One region of the Lentibacillus daqui genome, then DNA from elsewhere that is predicted to be linked to it. Evidence: a T-box and tRNA genes for the amino acid it is inferred to sense, from the RefSeq annotation. Region 1 holds a T-box; the other holds one or more tRNA genes.

The links. The T-box of region 1 lies ahead of ileS (isoleucine--tRNA ligase). A T-box ahead of a tRNA ligase gene usually reads a tRNA of that ligase, here a tRNA-Ile.
Region 2: it encodes a tRNA-Ile, which carries the amino acid that the T-box ahead of ileS (isoleucine--tRNA ligase) is inferred to sense. The anticodon was not compared.

What each region holds. Positions count from the first base shown of each region.
Region 1 covers NZ_CP114176.1:2,113,417-2,119,672, reverse strand. Annotated here, with positions in the region: gene O2S85_RS10775 (YlmC/YmxH family sporulation protein) at 1-150, shown strand, start outside; gene pgeF (peptidoglycan editing factor PgeF) at 194-1,003, shown strand; gene O2S85_RS10765 (YggS family pyridoxal phosphate-dependent enzyme) at 1,033-1,704, shown strand; gene O2S85_RS10760 (cell division protein SepF) at 1,723-2,148, shown strand; gene O2S85_RS10755 (YggT family protein) at 2,155-2,421, shown strand; gene O2S85_RS10750 (YlmH family RNA-binding protein) at 2,434-3,207, shown strand; gene O2S85_RS10745 (DivIVA domain-containing protein) at 3,292-3,795, shown strand; T-box leader at 3,846-4,072, shown strand; gene ileS (isoleucine--tRNA ligase) at 4,156-6,256, shown strand, end outside.
Region 2 covers NZ_CP114176.1:593,267-599,522, reverse strand. Annotated here, with positions in the region: rRNA gene O2S85_RS03220 (23S ribosomal RNA) at 1-2,320, opposite strand, end outside; rRNA gene O2S85_RS03215 (16S ribosomal RNA) at 2,473-4,038, opposite strand; tRNA gene O2S85_RS03210 (tRNA-Ile) at 4,291-4,364, opposite strand; tRNA gene O2S85_RS03205 (tRNA-Gly) at 4,376-4,449, opposite strand; tRNA gene O2S85_RS03200 (tRNA-Pro) at 4,473-4,549, opposite strand; tRNA gene O2S85_RS03195 (tRNA-Arg) at 4,555-4,631, opposite strand; tRNA gene O2S85_RS03190 (tRNA-Leu) at 4,686-4,772, opposite strand; tRNA gene O2S85_RS03185 (tRNA-Leu) at 4,832-4,917, opposite strand; tRNA gene O2S85_RS03180 (tRNA-Lys) at 4,935-5,010, opposite strand; tRNA gene O2S85_RS03175 (tRNA-Gln) at 5,049-5,120, opposite strand; tRNA gene O2S85_RS03170 (tRNA-Asp) at 5,125-5,201, opposite strand; tRNA gene O2S85_RS03165 (tRNA-Glu) at 5,238-5,309, opposite strand; tRNA gene O2S85_RS03160 (tRNA-Ser) at 5,317-5,407, opposite strand; tRNA gene O2S85_RS03155 (tRNA-Asn) at 5,411-5,485, opposite strand; gene O2S85_RS03150 (SprT family protein) at 5,788-6,249, opposite strand.

The DNA.
Region 1 (6,256 bases):
AAAGAAAAGCAGAGTGGATTTTTTGGAAAAGCAGATGAGTTGATTATTTATTGGAGCCAAATAGCAACAATCGGAGCGGATGTAATTCTGGTGAAGAATGTAGAGTCACCATCCTTATATCCGGATCGGGATGACATGGAAAAGCGCTAAAACTATGGTAGAATAGAATAGGTATAAACTGGAGGGGATTTTTATGGCAGAACCGTTTAATCAGCATACAGATTCTATTCTACTTATCGATACATGGAAACAAATCAATCCGAAGCTGTGCGCTGGATTCACCACAAGAAACGGTGGTGTCAGCAAGCAGCCTTTTTCGTCATTTAATCATGGATTACATGTGCAAGACGATAAACAGGATGTGCTAAACAATCGAAAACGACTGGCACAAATGCTTGGTTTTCCGCTTCAGGATTGGGTAGGAGCAGAGCAGGTTCACGCAACCGAAATCATTACTGTCACAGACGATGACAAAGGAAAAGGTTCCGTTTCCCTTGAGGATTCTTTGGCTGGGGTTGATGGTATAATTACAAATAAACCTGGTATATTGTGTACCGCCTTCTTCGCTGATTGTGTGCCATTATTTTTCTTTGATCAAACAACAGGTTACATTGGGATTGCTCATGCTGGTTGGAAGGGCACCGTTAATCGAATGGCGGAAAAAATGGTTAAACAACTGCAACATACTGGCAGCGATGTACGTCATCTAAATGTCATCATTGGACCTTGTATATCACAAGCAAATTATGAGGTCGATCAACGTGTGATTCAGTCGATACCAACACAATTGCAGAAGCATACGGTTAAAAAACTTGCTAATCATCGCTATTTGCTGGATCTAAAACAATTAAACAAAGAAATCCTTTTACAATGTGGGGTTTTCCGTCATAATATAGGTATAACAAATTATTGCACTTTTCGTGATGAGTCATTATTTTTTTCACACCGGCGAGATCATGGTAAGACAGGCAGAATGTTAGGGTTTATTGGCTATATTCCTTAACCGGTGTGCAAAGAGAGGAGAGAACAATCATGGACGTAGCAGAAAATTTACGAGTGATTCAAGCAAATATCAGACAAGCTTGTGCGAAAAGTAATCGCAATCCGGATGACATAAACATCATCGGCGTAACGAAATATGTTACAATAGAACGAACAAAGGAAACAATTGAAGCTGGAATTAAGCATCTTGGTGAAAATCGTTCAGAAGGCTTTTTGGAAAAATATAATTATTTTAAAGATCAGGCAACCTGGCACTTTATCGGTACATTACAATCAAGAAAAGTGAAAGACGTTATTGATAAAGTGGATGCCATTCATTCACTTGACAGGCTCTCTTTGGCAAAGGAAATTCATAAACGCGCCAAACAAACGGTTGATTGTTTTGTACAGGTGAATGTCAGTGAGGAAGAATCAAAACATGGACTAACCAAAGATCGGGTGGAGTCATTTATTCGATCACTGCAAGATTTTGATCAGATACGTATTGTCGGTTTGATGACCATGGCGCCGCATACTGATGACGAGCATTTATTAAGAGAAACATTCCGACAGTTGGCAGCATTACGGGATATCATTGAACAACAAAAATTTCCCCATGCTCCATGTCATTACTTGTCAATGGGAATGAGCAATGATTATCAAATTGCGATTGAAGAGGGAGCTACACATATCCGGATTGGTTCCAAATTGGTCGGTTCATAACATAAATGAGGTGAAAATATGAGCATAAAAAATAAAATAAAAACATTTTTCACGATGGATGATGAATACGAATACGTTGAGGAACAGGAGGAACCGGAAGTGCCTGAAAGTATGTCAAAAGAGCAAGGACGAAATGTTGTCAATCTAAAAAGCTTGCAGCAGCCTTCTTCCAAGGTTGTTCTATGCGAGCCCGGATCCTATAATGAGGCACAGGAAATTGCTGATAACCTTATCAATCGCCGGGCTGTTGTGATAAATTTACAACGGATTGATCATCATCAGGCCAAACGCATTGTTGACTTTCTCAGCGGAACAGTTTACGCTGTCAATGGCGACATGCAAAAGCTCGGTGCAGAGACATTTCTTTGCACACCAGATAATGTAGATGTTTCCGGAAAAATTTCCGAAGCATTTATGAATGAAGTTGATGAAAAGGGATGGTAGCAAAGCATGTATCAATTATTAAATATTATTAATTTAGCCGTTGAGATATATTCTTATGCATTAATTATTTATATTTTTATGTCCTGGTTTCCAGGTGCACGCGAATCATCGTTTGGGGTGTTGATGGCCAAGATTTGTGAACCATATCTGGAAATATTCCGTAAAATTATACCGCCACTGGGAATGATTGATTTCTCACCAATCGTTGCTATTTTTGTACTATATTTAGCAAGAAGCGGCTTATTTGAGCTGTTCAGAATGCTTCTGCTTTAAGGTGAAACGACAATGGACATATCTCAGCACTTTCGCAGAGATAAACAAGAATTTATTGACCAGGTATTGGCATGGAAGGAACAGGTTGAAAACTCCTACATTCCAAAATTAACTGATTTTCTGGATCCCAGGCAACAACATATTATGGAGACGCTCATCGGTAAGCATGAGATACTTAGATTACATAAACATGGCGGTGGTCCATATACCGAACGTAAACGAATGATCATTGCTCCGATGTACGAGCCAATTGATGAGGCTGATTTTGAGTTGGTATTACTGCAGACAACCTACTCGAAAAAGTTTATTACTTTAACACATCGCGATGTTATGGGGGCATTCCTATCCTTGGGTGTTAAACGAAAAAAGCTGGGTGATATCCATGCAAAAGACGGCGTTGTACAAATCCTGATAGCCAAGGAAATCGCATCATATGTTCAAATCAATTTAACGAGTATCAGACAAGCAAAATTGAAATTCGAAACACAGCCGTTATCTGCTTTTTTAGGAGAAGAAAAACATTGGAAGGAAACAGAATGTACAGTTTCTTCATTGCGACTGGATACGGTTGTAAAAGAAATATACAAGCTTTCCCGCAAAGATGCCGCAAATTACGTTGAAAAAGGCTTGGTAAAGGTAAATCATAAAACAGTGGAAAATCCAGCCCTGCTTTTACAGGAAGGGGACCTGTTATCATTGCGGGGAAAAGGAAGAAGTAAACTGGTCACTATTAACGGTCAGACCAAAAAGGAAAAACGGCGGATTACAACGGCCATTTTAAAATAATTTCCTGTACATGCAGGAAAAACGCTATTTATGTAGAAATATAGCAGTATGAGTGTTCGATATTTTTTGTTAGGAGGTGGCCTTGTGCCATTATCACCACTAGATATTCACAATAAAGAATTCTCCAGAAGCTGGAAAGGCTATAATGAGGATGAAGTCAATGAATTTCTCGATCAGGTCATTAAAGACTATGAAATGACCATCCGGGAAAAGAAGAATTTGCAAGAAAAAGTGGAACAACTAGAGGGAAAGCTTGGACATTTCACAGATATTGAAACAACATTGAATAAGTCGATCCTCGTTGCCCAGGAGACAGCCGAAGAAGTGAAAGGCAGTGCATCCAAAGAAGCAAAATTGATTATTAAAGAAGCGGAAAAAAATGCCGATCGAATTATTAATGAAGCGCTGGAAAAGTCACGACGGATTTCAGCGGATGTGGAACAATTAAAAAAACAGGCGAAAGTTTTCCGGACACGATTTAGAATGTTGGTAGAAGCGCAATTGGACATGATTGATACCAATGATTGGGATAGGCTGCTTGATACGGAAATGGATGAAGAACCCGAATTAGCAGAAAATAATTCATAATCCTTGACGTTTCAGGAATTTATGCATATAATTTGTACACATATAATATATCTAATACGATGACAGAGACAGTATAAAAGATCGTCAGCTGTTAAAGCGAGTCAGGGTATGGTGGAAGCCTGATACAGTATCCTTTTAGAACATCACTCTGGAGTATCCATACGAACGGTTGCCTAGTAGATATGGACGGTTCATTCACGTTACGAATCTCTGAGTGAATTTAATTGTAATGAATTAAATTTATAAGGGTGGTACCGCGAGTCTTCTCGTCCCTTTTTTGGGATGTGAAGGCTTTTTTATTTGGATTTGAAAAAACCGCCTAATGTGGAGCCATATAATTAATTTGTAGGAGGAAAGGATATGGATTACAAAGAAACATTATTAATGCCGAAAACCAAATTCCCGATGCGGGGGAACTTGCCGAATAAAGAGCCGCTGCGTCGGAAAGAATGGGATGAAAACAACCTATATGAAAAGAGTTTGGAGCGTACAGAAGGAAGACCATTATTTGTACTGCATGATGGCCCGCCATATGCCAATGGTGATTTACACATTGGTCATGCCTTGAACAAAATTTTAAAAGACTTTATTACGCGCTACAAATCAATGGCCGGGTTCCAAGCCCCATATGTTCCGGGATGGGACACACACGGCCTGCCAATCGAAACAGCACTGGCGAAAAAGAAAAAAGTCAATCGTAAAAAGATGAGCGTCGCTGAGTTTCGTCAAAAATGTGCCGAATACGCGATGAAACAAATTGATAATCAACGTTCCCAGTTTAAAGAACTAGGTGTTCGTGGCGATTGGGAGCATCCATATATCACATTAACAAAGGACTATGAAGCAGCCCAAATCCGGGTGTTCGGGGAAATGGCAAAAAAAGGCTATATCTATAAAGGAATGAAGCCTGTTTACTGGTCTCCGTCATCAGAATCAGCACTTGCGGAAGCTGAAATCGAATATCATGATAAACGTTCCCCATCCATTTATGTTGCATTTGAGGTAACGGATGGAAAGGATCTTCTGGAAGGTGGCGAGAAATTCGTTATCTGGACAACAACGCCATGGACCATCCCGGCCAACCTGGGAATCAGCTTGCATCCGGACCTCACCTATGTGGTGGCACAAGTTGATGATGATAAATTTATCGTTGCCGAGGAGTTGTTACCTACTGTTGCAGAAGAACTGGGTTGGGGAAATCCGGAAGTTGTTAAAACATTCCGTGGTAAAGAAGCAGATAAAATAGTGACGAAACATCCATTTTATGATCGCGACTCGCTCGTTATGCTTGGCGATCATGTGACTGTTGATGCCGGTACTGGTTGCGTCCACACCGCCCCGGGACATGGGGAAGACGACTTCTACGTATCCAAACGATATGGCATTGATGCATTATGTCCAGTCGATGAAAAGGGTGTCTTTACAGATGAAGCCCCCGGTTACGAAGGGATGTTCTATGATACCGCCAATAAACCAATCACAGAGAAATTGGATGAGGTTGGTGCACTACTGAAGTTAAACTTCATTACCCACTCCTATCCACATGACTGGCGGACGAAAAAGCCAACCATTTTTCGGGCTACGTCACAGTGGTTTGCATCGATTAAAGATTTTCGCCAGGATATTTTGGACGAAATCAAGCGGATTAATTGGTATCCGCAATGGGGTGAAACGCGTCTTTACAATATGGTTCGGGATCGGGAAGACTGGTGTATTTCCCGGCAACGGACATGGGGTGTGCCAATCCCGGTATTTTATGGTGAAGATAAGGAACCAATTATTACTGATGAAACGATCGAACATGTATCGAAACTATTTGCTGAACATGGATCAAATATCTGGTTTGAGTGGGATGCCAAAGAATTATTACCCGAAGGATTTACTTCGGAACATAGCCCAAATGGTACGTTCACCAAAGAGATGGACATTATGGACGTTTGGTTTGACTCCGGTTCCTCGCATGAGGCGGTCTTGCTTGGTCGGGAAGATCACCGTCGTCCAGCAGATGTCTACTTGGAAGGCAGTGACCAGTATCGCGGCTGGTTCAACTCATCACTGTCAACAGCTGTTGCAGTAACAGGCAAGGCACCGTACGAAAATATTATCAGTCATGGATTTACCCTTGATGGGCAAGGCCGAAAGATGAGTAAGTCCCTTGGCAACACTATTGCTCCATCCAAAGTATTAAAACAGCTTGGTGCCGACATTTTGCGGTTATGGGTTGCCTCGGTTGACTACCAGGCAGATTTCCGGATTTCTGATGATATCTTGAAGCAGGTATCGGAAACATACCGAAAAATCCGTAATACATTCCGTTTCATGCTGGCCAATATCGCTGACTTTGATCCGGCTAAAGACCGGGTAGCGGAGAATGATCTGGAAGAAGTCGATCGCTATATGCTGCACCGCCTGCAGAATTTGATTAAGCGTGTTCGGAGAAGCTATGATAAATTTGAATTTT
Region 2 (6,256 bases), 1.5 Mb from region 1:
TTCTGAGGGAACCTTTGGGCGCCTCCGTTACCTTTTAGGAGGCGACCGCCCCAGTCAAACTGCCCGCCTGACACTGTCTCCGAACCGGATCACGGTTCTGGGTTAGAATGTCCGTACAACCAGGGTGGTATCCCACGGGTGCCTCCACCGAAGCTGGCGCTCCGGTTTCAATGGCTCCCACCTATCCTGTACAAGCTGTACCAACATGCAATATCAGGCTACAGTAAAGCTCCACGGGGTCTTTCCGTCCTGTCGCGGGTAATGCGCATCTTCACGCATCGTATAATTTCACCGGGTCTCTCGTTGAGACAGTGCCCAAGTCGTTGCACCTTTCGTGCGGGTCGGAACTTACCCGACAAGGAATTTCGCTACCTTAGGACCGTTATAGTTACGGCCGCCGTTTACTGGGGCTTCGGTTCAACGCTTCGCTCCTGTGAGCTAACGTTTCCCCTTAACCTTCCAGCACCGGGCAGGTGTCAGCCCCTATACTTCGCCTTTCGGCTTCGCAGAGACCTGTGTTTTTGCTAAACAGTCGCTTGGGCCTATTCACTGCGGCTTCTCATGCAAGAAGCACCCCTTCTCCCGAAGTTACGGGGTCATTTTGCCGAGTTCCTTAACGAGAGTTCTCCCGATCACCTTAGGATTCTCTCCTCGCCTACCTGTGTCGGTTTGCGGTACGGGCACCTGTGACCTCGCTAGAGGTTTTTCTTGGCAGTGTGAAATCGGGAACTTCGTGACCATTTTCACTCCCCATCACAGCTTGCGATTGCTGGACGGATTTGCCTATCCAACTCGCTTACTGCTTGGGCGCACACATCCATCGGTGCGCTTTCCCTATCCTTCTGCGTCTCCCCATTGCTCAAACGGTCATGAGGTGGTACAGGAATATCTGCCTGTTGTCCATCGCCTACGCCTGTCGGCCTCGGCTTAGGTCCCGACTAACCCTGAGAGGACGAGCCTTCCTCAGGAAACCTTAGGCATTCGGTGAAAGAGATTCTCACTCTTTTTTCGCTACTCATACCGGCATTCTCACTTCAAAGCGCTCCACCAGTCCTCACGGTCTGACTTCACAGCACTTCGAACGCTCTCCTACCATTGTTCTTTCAGAACAATCCGCAGCTTCGGTGATACGTTTAGCCCCGGTACATTTTCGGCGCAGCGTCACTCGACCAGTGAGCTATTACGCACTCTTTAAATGATGGCTGCTTCTAAGCCAACATCCTGGTTGTCTAAGCAACGCCACATCCTTTTCCACTTAACGTATACTTTGGGACCTTAGCTGGCGGTCTGGGCTGTTTCCCTTTCGACTATGAACCTTATCACCCATAGTCTGACTCCCAAGATCAAGTAGCTGGCATTCGGAGTTTGACTGAATTCGGTAACCCGGTGAGGGCCCCTCGTCCAATCAGTGCTCTACCTCCAGTACTTCCCTTTCTTGAGGCTAGCCCTAAAGCTATTTCGGAGAGAACCAGCTATCTCCGTGTTCGATTGGCATTTCACCCCTACCCACACCTCATCCCCGCATTTTTCAACATACGTGGGTTCGGGCCTCCAGTCAGTGTTACCTGACCTTCACCCTGGACATGGGTAGATCACACGGTTTCGGGTCTACGACCGCATACTACAAACGCCCTGTTCAGACTCGCTTTCGCTACGGCTCCGTGTCTTCCACTTAACCTTGCATACGATCGTAACTCGCCGGTCCATTCTACAAAAGGTACGCCGTCACCCATTAACGGGCTTCGACTACTTGTAAGCACACGGTTTCAGGTTCTCTTTCACTCCCCTCCCGGGGTGCTTTTCACCTTTCCCTCACGGTACTGGTTCACTATCGGTCACTAGGGAGTATTTAGCCTTGGGAGATGGTCCTCCCGGATTCCGACGGAATTCCACGTGTTCCGCCGTACTCAGGATCCACTCCGGAGGAAATTCTCTTTCGATTACAGGGCTCTTACCCGCTATGGCTGATCGTTCCAGATCGATTCATCTAAAGAATTTCTTGGTAACTCCATTGGAGTGTCCTACAACCCCAACAGGCAAGCCTGTTGGTTTGGGCTGTTTCCGTTTCGCTCGCCGCTACTTGGGAAATCGCGTTTGCTTTCTCTTCCTCCGGGTACTGAGATGTTTCAGTTCCCCGGGTCTGCCTCACCTACCCTATGTATTCAGATAGGTGTACTGCTCCATTACGAGCAGCGGGTTCCCCATTCGGAAATCCCCGGATCAGTCTACTTACGACTCCCCGAGGCATATCGGTGTTAGTCCCGTCCTTCATCGGCTCCTAGTGCCAAGGCATCCACCGTGCGCTCTTTTTCACTTAACTATATTTAAGAACTTTAAAAGTTGATGTCGTTGTTTGTCTTGCTCTTATTTAGTTTTCAAGGTACAAATAGAGAGATTTACTCTCTCAAAACTGAACCAAACAACCGAGTATGTCTTAGGAATAAACTTCCCGTTCCGTAATATAATCCTTAGAAAGGAGGTGATCCAGCCGCACCTTCCGATACGGCTACCTTGTTACGACTTCACCCCAATCATTGGCCCCACCTTCGGCGGCTGGCTCCAAAAGGTTACCTCACCGACTTCGGGTGTTGCCAACTCTCGTGGTGTGACGGGCGGTGTGTACAAGGCCCGGGAACGTATTCACCGCGGCATGCTGATCCGCGATTACTAGCGATTCCGGCTTCATGCAGGCGAGTTGCAGCCTGCAATCCGAACTGAGAATGGTTTTATGGGATTAGCTAATGCGTCGCCGCTTCGCTGCCCTTTGTTCCATCCATTGTAGCACGTGTGTAGCCCAGGTCATAAGGGGCATGATGATTTGACGTCATCCCCACCTTCCTCCGGTTTGTCACCGGCAGTCACCTTAGAGTGCCCAACTTAATGCTGGCAACTAAGATTAAGGGTTGCGCTCGTTGCGGGACTTAACCCAACATCTCACGACACGAGCTGACGACAACCATGCACCACCTGTCACTCTGTCCCCGAAGGGAACTCGGTATCTCTACCGTCATCAGAGGATGTCAAGACCTGGTAAGGTTCTTCGCGTTGCTTCGAATTAAACCACATGCTCCACCGCTTGTGCGGGCCCCCGTCAATTCTTTTGAGTTTCAGCCTTGCGGCCGTACTCCCCAGGCGGAGTGCTTAATGCGTTAACTTCAGCACTAAGGGGCGGAAACCCCCTAACACCTAGCACTCATCGTTTACGGCGTGGACTACCAGGGTATCTAATCCTGTTCGCTACCCACGCTTTCGCGCCTCAGCGTCAGTTACAGACCAGAGAGTCGCCTTCGCCACTGGTGTTCCTCCACATCTCTACGCATTTCACCGCTACACGTGGAATTCCACTCTCCTCTTCTGCACTCAAGTCCTCCAGTTTCCAATGACCGCTTGCGGTTAAGCCGCAAGATTTCACATCAGACTTAAAAGACCGCCTGCGCGCGCTTTACGCCCAATAATTCCGGACAACGCTTGCCCCCTACGTATTACCGCGGCTGCTGGCACGTAGTTAGCCGGGGCTTTCTGGTGAGGTACCGTCAAGGTACTGCCCTGTTCGAACAATACTTGTTCTTCCCTCACAACAGAGTTTTACGATCCGAAGACCTTCATCACTCACGCGGCGTTGCTCCGTCAGACTTTCGTCCATTGCGGAAGATTCCCTACTGCTGCCTCCCGTAGGAGTCTGGGCCGTGTCTCAGTCCCAGTGTGGCCGATCACCCTCTCAGGTCGGCTACGCATCGTCGCCTTGGTGAGCCTTTACCCCACCAACTAGCTAATGCGCCGCGGGCCCATCTGTAAGTGATAGCCAAAGCCATCTTTCAACTTCCTCCCATGCAGGAAAAAGTATTATCCGGTATTAGCTCACGTTTCCGCGAGTTATCCCGATCTTACAGGCAGGTTGCCCACGTGTTACTCACCCGTCCGCCGCTCGTTCCACAAGTGTCACCTCAGATGAGGATCTACTTGCTTCCCGCGCTCGACTTGCATGTATTAGGCACGCCGCCAGCGTTCGTCCTGAGCCAAGATCAAACTCTCCAAAAAAGTTTGTGATAAAATTAACACCAATTAATTTCATCTAAATTCTTAGCTTCAAAAATTGATTCCAGGGTCTGCGTTTTCCATCAAATCAATTGATCTAACTTCTAACCTCAACCTCTGACATCTATTACATACTGGTTGTTTTGTTCAGTTTTCAAAGAGCAAATTTCATAACGCTGTTTTTAACAGCAACTTAATTAGTATAACAATTAACCTCGTTACTGTCAACCCTTTATTTTGCTTTTTAAAAGCAAATGGGCCTGAGTGGACTCGAACCACCGACCTCACGCTTATCAGGCGTGCGCTCTAACCAGCTGAGCTACAGGCCCAACAAATGGTATGGAGCGGGTGAAGGGAATCGAACCCTCATCATCAGCTTGGAAGGCTGAGGTTTTACCACTAAACTACACCCGCATCATAAAATTTTATATCTCGCATGGTCGGGAAGACAGGATTCGAACCTGCGACCCCATGGTCCCAAACCATGTGCTCTACCAAGCTGAGCTACTTCCCGTTAAATGGCGCGCCCGAGAGGAGTCGAACCCCTAACCTCTTGATCCGTAGTCAAGCGCTCTATCCAATTGAGCTACGGGCGCATTTAAGCGAACTCTATTATATTAGCACATTCAGAAGTCGATTACAAGTATTTTTGGTGCGGTCGAGAGGACTTGAACCTCCACGGGTTATACACCCACTAGGCCCTCAACCTAGCGCGTCTGCCATTCCGCCACGACCGCGTATTTTAAAAGGCAAAAACAAAATGCCGTGATTGCCACAGCACCTCGTATTTCATAAATGCGGGTGAAGGGAGTCGAACCCCCACGTCCGGTAAAGGACACTAGAGCCTGATTCTAGCGCGTCTGCCAATTCCGCCACACCCGCTAAACGCTATGATGTAATGGTGAGCCATGGAGGATTCGAACCTCCGACCCTCTGATTAAAAGTCAGATGCTCTACCGACTGAGCTAATGGCTCATCGTATTCTATTTCTTACTTATATGGATAAAATAAAGCTGGGCTACCAGGATTCGAACCTGGGAATGACGGGATCAAAACCCGCTGCCTTACCGCTTGGCTATAGCCCAATGATGGCGGTCCGGACGGGACTCGAACCCGCGACCTCCTGCGTGACAGGCAGGCATTCTAACCAGCTGAACTACCGGACCAAACCAAAGCAATATTTTTACTTTATTCAAATAAGATGACCCGTACGGGATTCGAACCCGTGTTACCGCCGTGAAAGGGCGGTGTCTTAACCACTTGACCAACGGGCCATAAAAATGGCGGAGAAGGAGGGATTTGAACCCTCGCGCCGCTTACACGGCCTACACCCTTAGCAGGGGCGCCTCTTCAGCCACTTGAGTACTTCTCCGTTTGGCTCCACAGGTAGGATTCGAACCTACGACCGATCGGTTAACAGCCGATAGCTCTACCACTGAGCTACTGTGGATTGATAAATATGTAATTTCCCATTGCACAAAATACAATCTGATAACGACAACGAAAATTATAATACACTAATTTTTGCTCATTGTCAACATTTTTTCTCAAGACATTTTCTAACGCTTCCCGTTTGCTCAAGACCTATTTAATTTACCAGTTCTAACAAGTTTCGTCAATACCTTTCATCAAAAAAGTTAAAAACAACCATCCAAACGTCATTGAAACAAGATCTGAATCTATAATAAATGAAGAAAAATGCTGTCGTTTAATACAAATGACCTCCTCAACCCCAAGCTGCAAGCATTAACTTTATCCCTCTAACATGGACAGTCTTCCATTACATTTACCACATCTGTATTGATTCACGTTGATTCTCCGGGCTCTTTTATAAACATGTTTACAGTTATTACAAACATACTTGTACTTATACCTGTCTTCATTGGATGGTAATGGACGGCAATGTCTTGGTGATCCGGTTGCTCTCAATAGGTTCTTGAATTCTGCATCCCCGTGTTTATATCCCTTTCCTTCAATATGAAGATGATAATGACATAATTCGTGCTTGACTATGCCAATAAACTCATGTTCGTCCATCTCGGTCAAATACTTGGGGTTGAGTTCAATGATCTTTTTAGCCGGAATATATCGTCCTCCAGTCGTTCGCAGCCGATGATTGAATTGTACCTGATGTAAAAACGGCTTTTGAAAGTACTGTATGGATACTTCATTAACCAGCTTATATAATGACTTATTATCATTTAATAAATCCATTTAACAA